2 linked regions of the Variovorax paradoxus genome follow. The protein of the gene in region 2 interacts with the protein of the main gene of each other region in a pairwise test. Links are inferred from orthologs where the notes say so. Each region holds a gene or a part of one and is shown on either strand. Other genes may lie near its edges.

Evidence for each region. Proteins that work in one complex are often made in the same cells at the same time.
Region 1: the proteins of pheT (region 2) and secD interact in binary tests that used the Escherichia coli proteins (3 or more experiments, as listed by UniProt). The link is inferred for Variovorax paradoxus from one-to-one orthologs.

What each region holds. Positions count from the first base shown.
Region 1 is NZ_CP123990.1:4,009,933-4,016,137, reverse strand. Bases 702-3,682 are described here. They hold secD (protein translocase subunit SecD), read left to right. Parts: upstream 702-1,240; coding sequence 1,241-3,124; downstream 3,125-3,682. Other genes in these bases: secF (protein translocase subunit SecF), read left to right, coding at 3,143-3,682; yajC (preprotein translocase subunit YajC), read left to right, coding at 824-1,156. Outside these bases: QHG62_RS19395 (indolepyruvate ferredoxin oxidoreductase family protein), read left to right, coding at 1-565; more of secF, read left to right, coding at 3,683-4,102; QHG62_RS19375 (DUF1631 family protein), read left to right, coding at 4,242-6,205. UniProt on the Escherichia coli protein: Part of the Sec protein translocase complex. Interacts with the SecYEG preprotein conducting channel. SecDF uses the proton motive force (PMF) to complete protein translocation after the ATP-dependent function of SecA.
Region 2 is NZ_CP123990.1:1,435,657-1,443,503, reverse strand. The notes cover bases 4,793-7,847. They hold pheT (phenylalanine--tRNA ligase subunit beta), read right to left. Parts: upstream 7,514-7,847; coding sequence 5,072-7,513; downstream 4,793-5,071. Other genes in these bases: pheS (phenylalanine--tRNA ligase subunit alpha), read right to left, coding at 7,553-7,847; QHG62_RS07100 (integration host factor subunit alpha), read right to left, coding at 4,793-5,066. In the rest of the region: QHG62_RS07130 (PAS domain S-box protein), read right to left, coding at 1-2,577; QHG62_RS07125 (VOC family protein), read left to right, coding at 2,803-3,282; QHG62_RS07120 (hypothetical protein), read left to right, coding at 3,282-3,719; QHG62_RS07115 (hypothetical protein), read left to right, coding at 3,779-3,967; QHG62_RS07105 (MerR family transcriptional regulator), read right to left, coding at 4,157-4,621; more of QHG62_RS07100, read right to left, coding at 4,695-4,792.

The DNA of each region.
Region 1 (6,205 bases), 2.6 Mb from region 2 along the record:
GCAGGCCGAATCGGTGCTGGGCAAGACCGCGCTGACCGAGACCGTTGCCCGCTACCTGTTCAAGCTGATGGCGTACAAGGACGAATACGAAGTGGCGCGCCTGCACACCGACCGCAGCTTCCTGGACCGGGTCGAGGGCATGTTCGAGGGCGAGATGGGGAAGGACTTCAAGCTCAACTACCACCTTGCGCCTCCTATCATCGCCAAGAAGAACACCAAGGGCGAGCTGCAGAAACAGCAATTCGGCCCGTGGATGCTCTCCGGCTTCAGGCTGCTGGCGCGGCTCAAGGGCCTGCGCGGCACTGCCCTGGACATCTTCGGGCGCACCGAAGAGCGCAAGACCGAGCGCGCGCTCATCGGCGAATACCGTGCGAGCATCGAAGAGGTGATTGCCGGCCTGCACGCCGAGAACCACGCGCTGGCGCTGGAGATTGCCAGCCTGCCCGAGCAGATTCGCGGCTACGGCCATGTGAAGGAGCGCAACCTGGCCGCTGCCCGCACCCGCTGGAGCGAATTGCTCGCCAAGTGGCGCAACCCGCAGTCGGCGCAGCGCGCGGCAGCCTGATTTTTGCGACGAGGCCGGCCTGTCGCCGTGCCCTGCTCCTGAAAACATAGCGCCAGACGCGCGCCCCGAGCCCTGGAAAGCCCTGCCCGGCGCGCCGGATAAGCGCGCGGGGCGGGGCATTGCCACGAATACAATGCCCGCTGCTGTGCGCGGCCGTTGCCGCTTCACGCTCTGACTCGCGGCCTTTTCCACGGGGCCGCGGAACCGCGGGCCCGTTCCGCGCTTCTGACATTCCTCTTCTCTCTGCTGGAGACTCTCTTGTTCATTTCCTCTGCTTTCGCCCAAACCGCGCCCGCTGCTTCCGGCGGTGGCGACATGTTGTCTTCGCTGGGCAGCATGCTGCCCCTGGTGCTGATGTTCGTGGTGCTGTATTTCGTGATGATCCGCCCGCAGATGAAGCGCCAGAAAGAAGCCCGCGCCATGATCGAGGCGCTGGCCAAGGGCGACGAGGTGGCAACGGCCGGCGGCGTGCTGGGCAAGATCACCTCGCTCGGCGACCAGTACCTGGGCCTTGAAATTGCCAATGGCGTGGAGATCAAGATCCAGCGCAGCGCTGTGATCCAGGTCTTGCCCAAGGGCGCCGTCAAGTAAGCAATAAATGCGTGGCCCGGCCTTGCGCTTTGTGGAGCAAGGCCTCAAGTCACGCCGTGTTTCGTTTCTGAAAAGCGCTCTCTCATGAACCGTTATCCGGTCTGGAAGTACGCGATCATCGTGATCGTGCTGCTTGTGGGGTTGATCTATTCCCTGCCCAATTTCTTCGGCGAGGCGCCTGCCGTGCAGGTGTCCGCGGCCAAGTCGACCGTCAAGGTCGATGCCGCCACCCAGGGCAGGGTCGAGGAGGCGCTGAAAACAGCCGGGCTCACGCCCGACCTGCTCACGCTCGAAGGCGGCTCGCTGCGCGCGCGCTTCGGCACGCCCGACGAGCAGCTCAAGGCGCGCGACGTCTTGCAGCGCACGCTGGTGCCCGATGCGTCAGACCCGCCGTATGTGGTGGCGCTGAACCTGGTTTCGCGCTCCCCGGCGTGGCTCACGTCGCTGCACGCGTTCCCCATGTACCTGGGCCTCGACCTGCGCGGCGGCGTCGACTTCTTGCTGCAGGTCGACATGAAGGGCGCCATCGACAAGAAGGCCGAGTCGTTTGCAGGCGACCTGCGCACCACTTTCCGCGACAAAGGCATCCGCGGCACTTCGGTCAACCGCAATGGCCAGACCATCGAGGTTTCGTTCCGCGACGCGGCGGCGCTGCAAACGGCCAAGCAAATCATCCAGGACCAGTTCCCCGATCTCGCAACCACCGAAGCGCAAGACGGCAGCAATTGGCGACTCACCGCCACCATCAAGCCCGAGGCCGCGCGCCGGCTGCAGGATGCGGCGCTCAAGCAGAACATCACCACCCTGCACAACCGGATCAACGAACTCGGCGTGGCCGAACCTGTGATCCAGCAGCAGGGCCTGGACCGCATCGTGGTGCAGCTGCCCGGCGTGCAGGACACGGCCAAGGCTAAGGACATCCTGGGCCGCACCGCCACGCTCGAAATGCGCCTGGTCGACGAAAGCGCAGAAGGCCGCGCAGCCGAACTGAGCGGCGGACCGGTGCCCTTCGGCTCCGAGAAATTCCTCGAGCGCAACGGCCGCCCGGTGATCGTCAAGAAGCAGGTGCTCGTCACCGGCGAAAGCCTCACCGACGCGCAGCCCGGCTTCGACCAGCAGAGCAACCAGCCCAAGGTCGACCTGACCATGGACGCCAAGGGCGGCCGGATCATGCGCGACGTGAGCCGCGAAAACTACAAGAAGCGCATGGCCATGCTGATCTTCGAAAAGGGCAAGGGCGAAGTGCTCACGGCCCCATCGATCAACGGCGAGCTCGGCAACCGCTTCCAGATTTCGGGTTCGATGACCGTGGCCGAGGCCGCCGACCTGGCTCTGCTGCTGCGCGCCGGCTCGCTGGCCGCGCCGATGGAAATCATCCAGGAGCGCACCATCGGCCCGAGCCTGGGTGCCGACAACATCGAAAAGGGCTTCAAGAGCGTGATGTACGGCTTCATCGCCATCATGATCTTCATGTGCGCGTACTACGCACTGTTCGGCCTGTTCTCGTCGATTGCGCTGGCCGTCAACCTGATGCTGCTGGTGGCCATTCTCTCGATGCTGCAGGCCACGCTCACGCTGCCCGGCATTGCGGCCATGGCGCTGGCCATTGGCGTGGCCATCGACTCCAACGTGCTCATCAACGAGCGCGTGCGCGAAGAGCTGCGCAACGGCGCCTCGCCTCAGGCTGCCATTCATGCGGGCTACGACCGCGCCTGGGGCACGATTCTCGACTCCAACGTGACCACGCTGATTGCCGGCATCGCCTTGCTGGCATTCGGCTCGGGCCCGGTTCGCGGTTTTGCGGTGGTGCACTGCATCGGCATCGTCACCTCGATGTTCTCCGCGGTGTTCTTCTCCCGCGGCCTCGTGAACTTCTGGTACGGCCAGAAGAAGAAGCTCAAGACGGTGTCGATCGGCACGGTGTGGCGCCCCAAGACCGACGGCACGGCCGTGGTTGACGCCGAGTAAAGGTCAAGGACAAGCGCCATGGAATTCTTCCGCATCCACAAGACCATCCCGTTCATGCGCCATGCATTGGTGCTGAACATCATTTCCTTCGCCACCTTTGCGCTGGCGGTTTTCTTCCTGCTGCATCGCGGGCTGCACCTGTCGGTGGAGTTCACGGGCGGCACCGTGATGGAGGTGGCCTACCAGCAGTCCGCCGACATCGGCAAGGTGCGCGAGGCCATCGGCAAGCTCGGCTACCCGGACGTGCAGGTGCAGAGCTACGGCACGTCGCGCGACGTGCAGATCCGCCTGCCGGCGCAAAAGGGCATGAGCTCCGACCAGCAAAGCGCGCAGGTCATGCAGGCGCTGAAGTCGGTCGATCCTTCGGCCACGCAGCGCGGCATCGAGGTTGTCGGGCCGCAGGTGGGCGACGAGCTCACCACCAACGGGCTCAAGGCGCTCGGCATGGTGGTGGTCGGCATCATGATCTACCTGGCGGTGCGCTTCGAATGGAAGTTCGCCGTGGCCACCGTGCTGGCCAACCTGCACGACGTGGTCATCATCCTGGGGTTCTTTGCATTCTTCCAGTGGGAGTTTTCGCTCGCCGTGCTCGCCGCGGTGCTGGCGGTGCTGGGGTATTCGGTCAATGAATCGGTCGTGATCTTCGACCGGGTGCGCGAGAATTTCCGCCGCTACCGCAAGATGAGCACGGTCGGGATCATCGACAACGCGATCACCTCGACCATCAGCCGGACCATCATCACCCACGGCTCGACGCAGCTGGTGGTGCTCTCGATGTTCTTCTTCGGCGGCCCGACCCTGCACTACTTTGCCCTGGCGCTGACCATCGGCATCTGCTTCGGCATCTACTCGTCGTGCTTCGTGGCGGCGGCCATTGCCATGTGGCTCGGCATCAAGCGCGAAGACCTCATCAAGGGCACGCCAGCCAAGCGCGACGGCGATTCCGAGGACGACCCGAACGCCGGCGCCGTGGTCTGACGCCGCCGGATCGAATGAAAGTGCCGCGGGAGGCCAGCAAGTGCAAGGAAGCTGATGCACACTTGTGCAGTTGCTTTTCCCGATGCAAGCTCTCGTCAGTTGCCCACAATAGAGCTTCACCGGCCTTTCCGATCTTTCAATGAGTATTGCGCGGTCCGCCTCTTCCTTGCAGCTCGCACGCGAGACGCGTGAGCGTTTCGTGCTGGCGACCGAGGGCGTCATCGTTCCCTTGGCGCAGGCCATCCGGGACCGCCTGACCAGGCAGGCTTCGGAAATCGGCAGTGCGCGCGTCATGCAGGAAAGCCGCGACGACTTCGTGGCATTCCAGGGACAGGCCACGCAATGGGTGTCGCTTTCCCAGACCCATTGGCGCAAATCGGTGAGCACCCCGGCTACCGCGGGCGGCGCATCGTCCACCGGCGGGCTGCGGCTCGAACTGATCGGCGACGACGTGATGGAAGGCAACATCCTGTCGTCGCGCCTGGCGCAGGCGATCCAAGACAAGGCCAGCTTCGAGCTCAGCGACCTGCGGCTTCGCATCCAGTACCTCGAAGACACCGCCGAACTCGACGCCCATGACGTGCTCAAGCCCGAAACGCTGGCCAAGCTGCTGGTGGACCAGTGGCTGGCGGCCGGCTTGAGCCGTGCGCTCTGGGCCCGCGTGCAGGACACCGTGCAGCAGCATCTGATCGGCGTGGTCGTCAAGGCCTACGAAGACGCCAACGCGTTCCTGATCTCCAAGGGCGTGATGCCGGAGATCGATCTCAAGAGCTTTGTGCGCCGCACAGGCGCTTCCGGAGGACCGGCCACGGTGCCCGGGGCGCCGTATTCCGCTGGCACCGCCGGCCAGGTACCAGGCGCTGCATCGCAGCACGGCTCGCACGCATCGCCGCAAACGCGAGGCTTCGGCGCATCGGCGCCACAGCTAACGACAGGTGGTTCGCCGTTGCTGCTCGCTCGCCAGCGTGCGCAGACGGCGCTCTTGAGTCTCAAGCGCTTTGTGGCTGCACGCATCGGCGCGGCGGACATGCCATCGACGATGTCGTCCTCACCGCAATCGGTAACCGGAGCGGACGGCCGGACGCCGGGCGCCGGCAGCAACGCTGGCGGTGGTGGGGGCGGGTCCGCGCAAGCCTTTTCCAAGACCTTTGCAGGCGTGATTGCCGATGCCGAAGCCGCCTACAGGATGGCGGCCACGCAATACATGCAGAACCCGGGCGACGCGGCCACCATCATCCAGCAGGCTTCGGTCGACTTGCGCCGGCGCAGCGCCGAGATCAAGAAGCGAGCGCCCACCACTGCCGACAAGGCCACCGTCGAGATCGTGGCGCTCATGTTCCAGGCCATCCTCGCGGAAGAGCGCATTCCTTTCTCGGCCCGCGTGTGGTTTGCGCGGCTGCAGATGCCGGTGCTGCGCGTGGCCATTGCCGAGCCCGAGTTCTTCGGCACGCTTCAGCATCCCGCGCGCATGCTGATCGACCGCATGGGTTCCTGCGTGATGGGCTTCGATGCCGCGGCCATTTCGGGCAGCGCGCTCGAAGGCGAAATCCGCCGCGTCGTGCAGGTGATCGAGCAATACCCCGAAACCGGGCAGCGCGTCTTCAAGCTGGTGTTCGACGAGTTCGTTGCGTTCCTCGGCCGCTATCTCACGCAAAGCGACACCACCCAGCGTGTCATGAGCGTGGCGCAGCAGGTCGAGCAGAAGGAAACGATGGCGATCCAGTACACCATCGAACTGCGCAAGATGCTCAACGACATGCCGGTGCGCGACGAGATACGCGAGTTTCTCTTCAAGGTGTGGGCCGAGGTGCTGGCCATTGCCGCGCTGCGCTACGGCGCGCAGGGCGAGCAGACCGTCATGCTCAAGCGCGTGGCCTCCGAGCTGGTGTGGGCCGCGAGCGCCAAGCCCAACCGCGCCGACCGCGCCCGCGTGATCCAGGACCTGCCGCAGCTGCTGCAGCGCCTGCGGCTGGGCATGAACCTGCTCGGCATCATCGACGAGCCGCAGGAAGCCCACATCAAGACCATCGGCGCGACCCTGTCCGACGCCTTCCTGTCGAAGACCGAGGCCATTCCCGCTGCCAAGATCGAAGCCATGGCCGA
Region 2 (7,847 bases):
CTCCATGGCCTCGCCCAGGCGCGCCTGGAAGCCCGCGCGGTTGGCAAGTCCGGTGAGCGGATCGATCTGCGCCAGGTTGACCAGGCGCTTCTCCTCGAGCTTCTGGCGCGTGATGTCGGTGATGACGGCGTGGAAGCCGACGATGGTGTCGGCATTTGCGGCGGGCTGCGGAATGTACTGGGCCTCATAGCAGTTGTAGCTGTCGCTTTGAGTGTCTTCGCTCTGGAAGGTGACCACCTCGCCGGCGAGCGCGGCGCGTATGTGCGGCTTCACGCTCTCGTAGGCGGGCTCGCCGAGCAGTTCCTGCACGGTGTGGCCCTGGATCTGGTCGCGCGAGAGGCCGAATTCACGCTCGTAGGCCAGGGCGTTGAAGCGGTAGCGCTCGTCCGCGTCGATGTAGGCCACGCGCATGGGCAGCGCGTCGGCTACCGTGCGCAGGCGGGCCTCGCTCTCTTGAAGGGCTTCTTCCGCCTCGTGGTGCGCGGTGATGTCGCTGTCCAGCGTGTAGAGGCCCATGACCCTGCCCTGCTCATTGCGCTCCGGAACCAGCGTGGCCTGGATGTCGCGGCGCCCGCCGGGGCCCGTCACCCTTCGCTCGTAGGTAACCTGGCGCCCTGCGAGTGCGGCGCGCAGATGCGGCTCCATCTGGGCCCAGGCCTCGTCTCCGTAGAACTCGCGCATGCTGCGGCCGATCAGCTTTTCGGGGTCGACACCGAACCAGTCCTGGTAAGCCTTGTTGACGAAGCGGAAGCGCAAGTCCCAGTCCAGGTAGGAGATCAGCGCAGGCAGGTGGTCCGTCACCATGCGCAGGCGGTGTTCGCTGTTGCGAAGCGCCTGTTGCGCCGCCTTGGCCGCAGAAATGTCGCGCATCAGGCCCGAGAAATACTCCACCTTGCCGTGCTTGTCGCGGTGCGCAATGACCATGTGGCTGACCGGAAACTCGCGGCGCTCGGCGTCCCACACCATCGACTCTCCGACCCATACGCCATTGGCAAGCGCGGTGGGCACAACCTCAGACCGGAACCTTTCGATTGTCCTGGGCGGATTGAAGTCGCTCGCGCTCAGCTGTTCGATCGGCGCATCGAGACGCAGCCCGGTGCGAAGGCGCGCGGCCGGGTTCATATAGATGAGCCGGCCCGCCACATCGAGCTGGACGATGTAGTCCGTCGTCATGTCGAAGATGGCCGTGAGCGTGCGAAGGGCCTCGTCGGCCCGGGTGCGCTCGGTGATGTCGGTCACCGTTCCAACATGGCCGAGAACCCGGCCGCCGACGATCACAGGCCGGCTCTTCAATGCCACCAGCACGCGGGTTCCATCCCTGCGATGCAGCCGGCGAGTCGCGCTGAATGGCTCTGGCGTGTTGACAAGACGAATCCATTCCTTGCGCACCTTTTCACGGATGTCCTCGCGCACCAGCGTGAGCCATCCCTGGGCGGCATCTTTCCGTTCCAGGCCATGGATCGCCAGGTACTCGTCGTTCACGTAGGTCGCGCGTCCTTCGGTGTCTGAACGGAACAGTCCGACGGGCGATGCATCGGTTACCGCCGCCACCTCAAGGCGCTGCTCGCGCAGCTCGGCCATCAAGGCGTCGAACTCGCGTGCCAGTTCGCCGCGTTCGTCGTTGGCGGCAACATCGAGCTTGACCTTGCTGTCGGGCGAATGCCGCAGCGAGCGGATGGCCTTGGTCAGCGCCTCCAGCGGCCGCATCACCCACGACGTACCCAGCCAGACGAGGAGCGCGCAGCCCAGGCCAAGCCACAACAGTTGCAGCAGCAGGGCCCGCCGTGCCTGCTCCAGCGGGGCGTAGGCAATGCTCGCCGGCACGATCAGACGCAACTCCCAGTCGGCGTTGCGTATGGTGGCGCGGGTCGCGAGATCGTTCAGGGTGCCATCGGCTGGCGCCACAGCAGCTGCACTTGCCGGCTTCAGCAGCAGGGTCGAGTCATGGTGCATGACCACCTGCGGGGACGCGTCGCGCGTGACGATCACGTAGTAGCCGCCCCGGCCGACGGTGGCTTGGCTCATGTCGCCGAGCACGTTGGCGCGCTGCAGGTTCAGGGCCGCGCCAAGCACGCCGATGAGGCGGCCCTCCGGTGTTTCGACCGGAACCGCCATGATCACCGCGGGCTGTTTGCCACCTTTGGTAAGCAAGGGTGCCGAGATGGCGGGTTGCCTCAGGTCGCGCACTTGCCGGAAGTAATCGCGATCGGCAACGTTCGGTGGGTCGCTCGCAGGCGGGTTGATGGCAACGATGGCGCCGTCCAGGTTGGCCAGCGCAGCGTCGTCGAACATCGCGCGCAGGTCCATGTCCGAAAGAAAGCGCTGCCGCGCGTCCGCGTCGTCGAAACCGCGCGCACCGAGCTCCCGTGCTGCTCGTGCCAAGGCGGCCAGATGAACGCCCAGCTTGTAGTCGAGATCGGCCGCAGCGCTTTCAGTGAGCGCCTGCTGCTGCTCGCGCATCAGGGTGAGGTATTCGCTGGACAGGTTGCGGTACTGCCACCAGCCCGTTGCGCCGACAAGAGCGAGCACGAGAGAAGTGACCAGCAGCGCCGTCTTCGTTCTCAGCTTGAGCCGCACGTGGTTTCCTTCGCGAGGAGGGTTGTTCGTGGCCGCATTTTTCGATGATAGCAACGGCCTTTTTCCTCGCCCGCGCGGCAGCCATCCAGGGAGCGTCGCCGGCGCCGGCAAACAGCAGAGTTACTGGCAATGGGACGCGGATTTGCGTATGGTCTGGTGCGTTCCACCGATGGGTCGAAAACCGTCACCGGATGCGATCTGTCTTCTCAACCCAGGAGAACCAAGATGGCCAGCAAGAACACGATATGTCTCTGGTACGACCGCGATGCACTGGACGCCGCCAAGTTCTACGCCGAGACCTTTCCAGACAGTTCGGTGGGCGCAGTCCATCGCGCGCCCGGCGACTACCCGTCGGGCAAGCAAGGCGATGTCTTGACGGTCGAATTCACCGTGATGGGCATTCCTTGCCTCGGACTGAACGGAGGGCCGGTGTTCAAGCACAACGAGGCCTTTTCGTTTCAGGTGGCAACCGACGACCAGGCCGAGACCGACCGGCTGTGGAGTGCGATTGTCGGAAACGGCGGCCAGGAAAGCGAGTGCGGCTGGTGCAAGGACAAATGGGGGCTCTCGTGGCAGATCACGCCGCGCGCCTTGATCGCCGCAATTGCCGACCCCGACCCGGCGGCGGCCAAGCGCGCATTCGAAGCCATGATGGAGATGAGAAAGATCGACATTGCGACGATCGAAGCGGCCCGGCGCGGTTGATGCGCCAACCGCTCGTGCAGGATGCCCGCTGGATCAAATGTAGTACGTTAGAATTCATTTCCAGCAAATATTTGATCCGCCGACCGGCGCGCGTCGGGAACCAAGCGAAGCAGTACCGCGCCAGCACCACGCACTTTGAGGCCGCCAAGGGCGGCGACAACATGACGACGATCAACGACCCATGTCCGGTTTCCAGCGCCGCCGAACGCATAGGCGAGGCCGAAGTGTTCGAGGCGCAGATCACCACCATGGCCTCGATGCTGCGCGCCATGTACATGGCACACCCTGCGCCCGAAAGAGTCAGGCACTACTTCGATCAGCTGATCGCCCAGTTGCTGTCGAGCCCGTATGTGAGCGGCGACCCGGATCGCCAAGCGATCCTGCAAGACGCGGCGGAAAGCCTGACTCGTCGCATGCCGGCAGCCGAGGCAGGCTAGCGCACGAAAAAACTGCCCGTCCAAACAATCCATGAGCGCGCGCAACTCGTAATGGCGGGATGCGCAGTGAAAGCAATTTCGAGCTGAAACGACGGATCGCGGAACTCAACGCAGTTGCGAAGCAACTGGTTGATGAATCTGCGCGCCTGCGCAAGAAGGCGGCAATCCTGAGGGCCGAATACGCGAAGGTGCGGCTCGGCTCTCGGCAAGAGGCGCCGGCTTCGTCTGGCCAAGGCGCTTTGACGTAGATGCCCCGCGTGCTTTTCAGCAAAATAAAAAGGGCCTCGTTCGTTGGAACCAGGCCCTTTTAAATCCTTGTTTGACAAGGCAATTTTGGTCGGTGTGAAAGGATTCGAACCTTCGACCCCTTGCACCCCATGCAAGTGCGCTACCAGGCTGCGCCACACACCGAAGCTCTCAATTATAGCCGGCTGAAATCACCGTCCGACGGTCAGCAGCTCACGAATTTCAAAGAGTTCGCGTCGCAGGTGCAGCAATTGCGACGGATCGATCGTGCGAGCGGCACTTCCGGATGCGGGATCGTCGTCCTCGTGAACGGCTGCATCGAACTCTTCCTGGTCGATTTCGACCGCCTCCATGCCCTCGAGCGGCACCATGCCCGCCTTGCGGCGGTCGCGCTCGCCCTGCACCAGCTCCTGCAGCTTGTTGCGCGCACCGCTGATGGTGAAGCCCTGGTCGTAGAGCAGATCGCGGATGCGGCGGATCATGAGCACTTCGTGGTGCTGGTAGTAGCGCCGGTTGCCGCGCCGCTTCATGGGGCGCAGTTGCGTGAACTCCTGCTCCCAGTAACGCAGCACGTGCGGCTTGACGCCGCAAAGTTCGCCGACCTCACCGATGGTGAAGTAGCGTTTGACGGGGATCGGCGGGAGCGCTTTCTCCATTATTTCCATTGAAATCAAGACCGTGCGCGGGAAACCTTAGAGATTACTCTACGCACCCGCGCAGCACCAAGCACTATTCGGCGCCCAGGCTCCACTCGACTTCGGAAGTGCCGCTCTGCTCGATGCTTCCGTGAATCTGTTCCTTCAGCTTGGCGCTCGCGTGAAAGGTGGCCACGCGGCGCTCGCCGATCGGAATGGCTTCGCCGGTGCGCGGGTTGCGGCCAGGCCGGGGCGCCTTCACACGGATCTGGAAGTTGCCGAAGCCGGAGATCTTCACGTCCGTGCCTTCGATCAGGCTGTTGGCGATGAGGTCGAAAAACGCCTCCACCATGTCCTTGGATTCGCGCTTGTTCAGGCCGATCTGCTCGAACAGCAGGTCGGCCAGGTGCGCCTTCGTGAGTGCGGGCGTTTCGAGGGCTTCGAGCGTGAATTCCGCAGCGTTCATTCTCATCAACCCCTCAGGCGTGCGCCGAGCTTGGCGCTCAATTGTTCGACGATGGCGCGCACGGCCGGCTCCACCTGCTCGTCCGTCAGCGTGGCGTTGTCGTCCTGGAAGCTCAGGCGCACCGCCATGCTCTTGTCCCCGTGCGCCAGGCCTCCCGATGCCGGCACGGCACCGTCGCGCGCAGGTTGCGGGCGATAGATGTCGAACAGCGTGGCGTCCCGCAGCAGCCCCTGGGCTGCCGCAGCCGAATGGATGGTCTGCATCAACGCATTGTGCGTGACGGCCTCGGCCACCACCACGGCGATGTCGCGCTCGACGGCCTGGTGCTTGGGCACAGGCTTTGCCACGGGCACGGGGCGCGCGGCAACGGCGTCGAGGTCCAGTTCGAAGATCACCGGGGCCAGCGCAAAGTCCCACTTCTGGCGCCAGCGCGGGTGCAGCTCGCCGACAAAGCCGATGGCCTTGCCGTCGATCAGCACGCGCGCCGAGCGGCCGGGGTGCAGGGCGGGATGCTCGGCCGCCTCGAAGCTCGGCACCAGCGGCGCGAGCAATGCTTCGACGTCGCCCTTGGCGTCGTAGAAGTCGACACGATGCGGCTTGCCGTCCCAGCGCGCTTCTTCGGCATCGCCCCATGCAAGGCCGGCCACCCGCATCGGCTGGTGTACGCCGCGTACGGTGCTGTCGGTGGTGGCCACGCTGTCGTCGCGCATGAACACGCGGCCCAGTTCGAACACGCGCACGCGCGGCGCCTTGCGGTCGAGATTGAACTTGAGCACCTGCAGCAGCGAGCCGATCAGCGACGAGCGCATCACGCTCATCTGGCTGGCGATGGGGTTCAGCAGCTTGACGGGGTTGGCATTGCCGGCGAGGTCTTGCTCCCAATGCGCTTCCACGAAGCTGAAGTTGATGGTTTCCTGGTAGCCGAGCGCCGCGATGCTGCGGCGCACCGCGAAGCGGCTGCGCTGCGCCTCGGGACGCACACGTGCCGTGATGGGCGCCAGCGGCGCCGTGGTCGGCAGGTTGTTGAAGCCGATGAGGCGCGCAACCTCTTCGATCAGGTCTTCCTCGATCAGCAGGTCGAAGCGATGCGGCGGCGGAGTCACGGTCAATGTGCCCTCGCCTTCGCTGAGGGCAAAGCCGAGGCGGCGCAGCGCGTCGGCGCATTGCGCCTGCGTGAGCGGCATGCCGATGACGCGCGCTGCGCGTGCCACGCGCAACGTGACCGGCATGGCTTCGGGCACGTTCAGGATCTTGTCGTCCATGGCGCCGGCCTGGCCGCCGCAGATCTCGATGATGAGCTGCGTGATGCGCTCGATGATCTCCACCGTGCGGCTCGGATCGACACCGCGCTCATAGCGGTGCCCTGCGTCGGTCGAAAAGTTGAAGCGGCGCGAGCGGCCCTGAACGGCTTCGGGCCACCAGAAGGCGGCCTCGACGTAGATGTTGCGAGTGTCGTCGGACACGGAGGTCGCGTCGCCGCCCATGATGCCGGCGAGTGACTCGACGGCCTCGTTGTCGGCAATCACGCCGACCTTGTCGTCGACGCTGATGGTGTTGCCGTTCAGCAGCTTGAGCTGTTCGCCCGCCTTGCCCCAGCGCACCGTGAGGCCGCCATGGATCTTGTCGAGGTCGAAGATGTGGCTGGGCTGGCCGTATTCGAACATGACGTAGTTCGAGATGTCGACCAGCGGCGTCACGCTGCGTTGGCCGCAGCGCGCAAGCCGCTCGACCATCCATGCCGGCGTGGCCACCTTGGTGTTCACACCGCGCACAATGCGGCCCGAAAAACGGCCGCAGAGTTCGGGTGCTTCCACCTTCACCGGCAGCACATCGGCAAACGATGCGGCCACCGGCGGGATGGCCGGCGTCTTGAGCGGCGCGCCGGTGAGCGCTGCGAGTTCGCGCGCAACACCGTAGACGCTCAGGCCGTGGGCAAGGTTGGGCGTGAGCTTGAGGGTGAGCAGCGCGTCGTCGAGCTTGAGCACGTCGCGCACGTCGGCGCCAATGGGCGCACCGGCGTCGAGCTCGAGCAGGCCCCCATGGTCTTCGCTCAATTGCAGTTCGCGTGCGGAGCACAGCATGCCTTGGCTCTCGACACCACGCAGCTTGCCGAGCTTGATGAGAAAGGGCTTGCCGTCTTCGCCCGGCGGCAGTTCGGCGCCGACCAGCGCGCAAGGCACCTTGATGCCGACGCGCGCATTGGGTGCGCCGCACACGATGTTGAGCAAGGCGCCCTGCCCCACGTCGACTTGGCACACGCGCAGCCGATCGGCATTGGGGTGCTGCACGGCTTCCTTGATTTCGCCGACCACGATGCGGCTGAAGGGCGGCGCGACGGGGCGGCGCTCTTCGACCTCGAAACCGCCCATGGTGAGCGTTTCGGCCAGTTCGGCGCTGCCGAGGGGCGGATTGCAGAACTCGCGCAGCCAGGATTCCGGGAATTGCATCTCTTCGATCTCGTATTCGGTTTTTCTATGGATGGGTGCTTACTGGAACTGCGAGAGAAAGCGCAAGTCGCCGTCGAAGAACAGCCGCAAATCGTTCACGCCGTAGCGCAGCATCGTGAGCCGGTCGGGGCCCATGCCAAAGGCAAAGCCGATGTAGCGCTCCGGGTCGAGCCCCATGTTGCGCACCACGTTCGGGTGCACTTGGCCAGAGCCCGCGACTTCGAGCCAGCGGCCGGCGAGCGGGCCGCTCGCAAACTGGATGTCGATCTCGGCGCTGGGCTCGGTAAACGGGAAGAAGCTCGGCCGAAAGCGCAGCACGAGGTCGTCGCTCTCG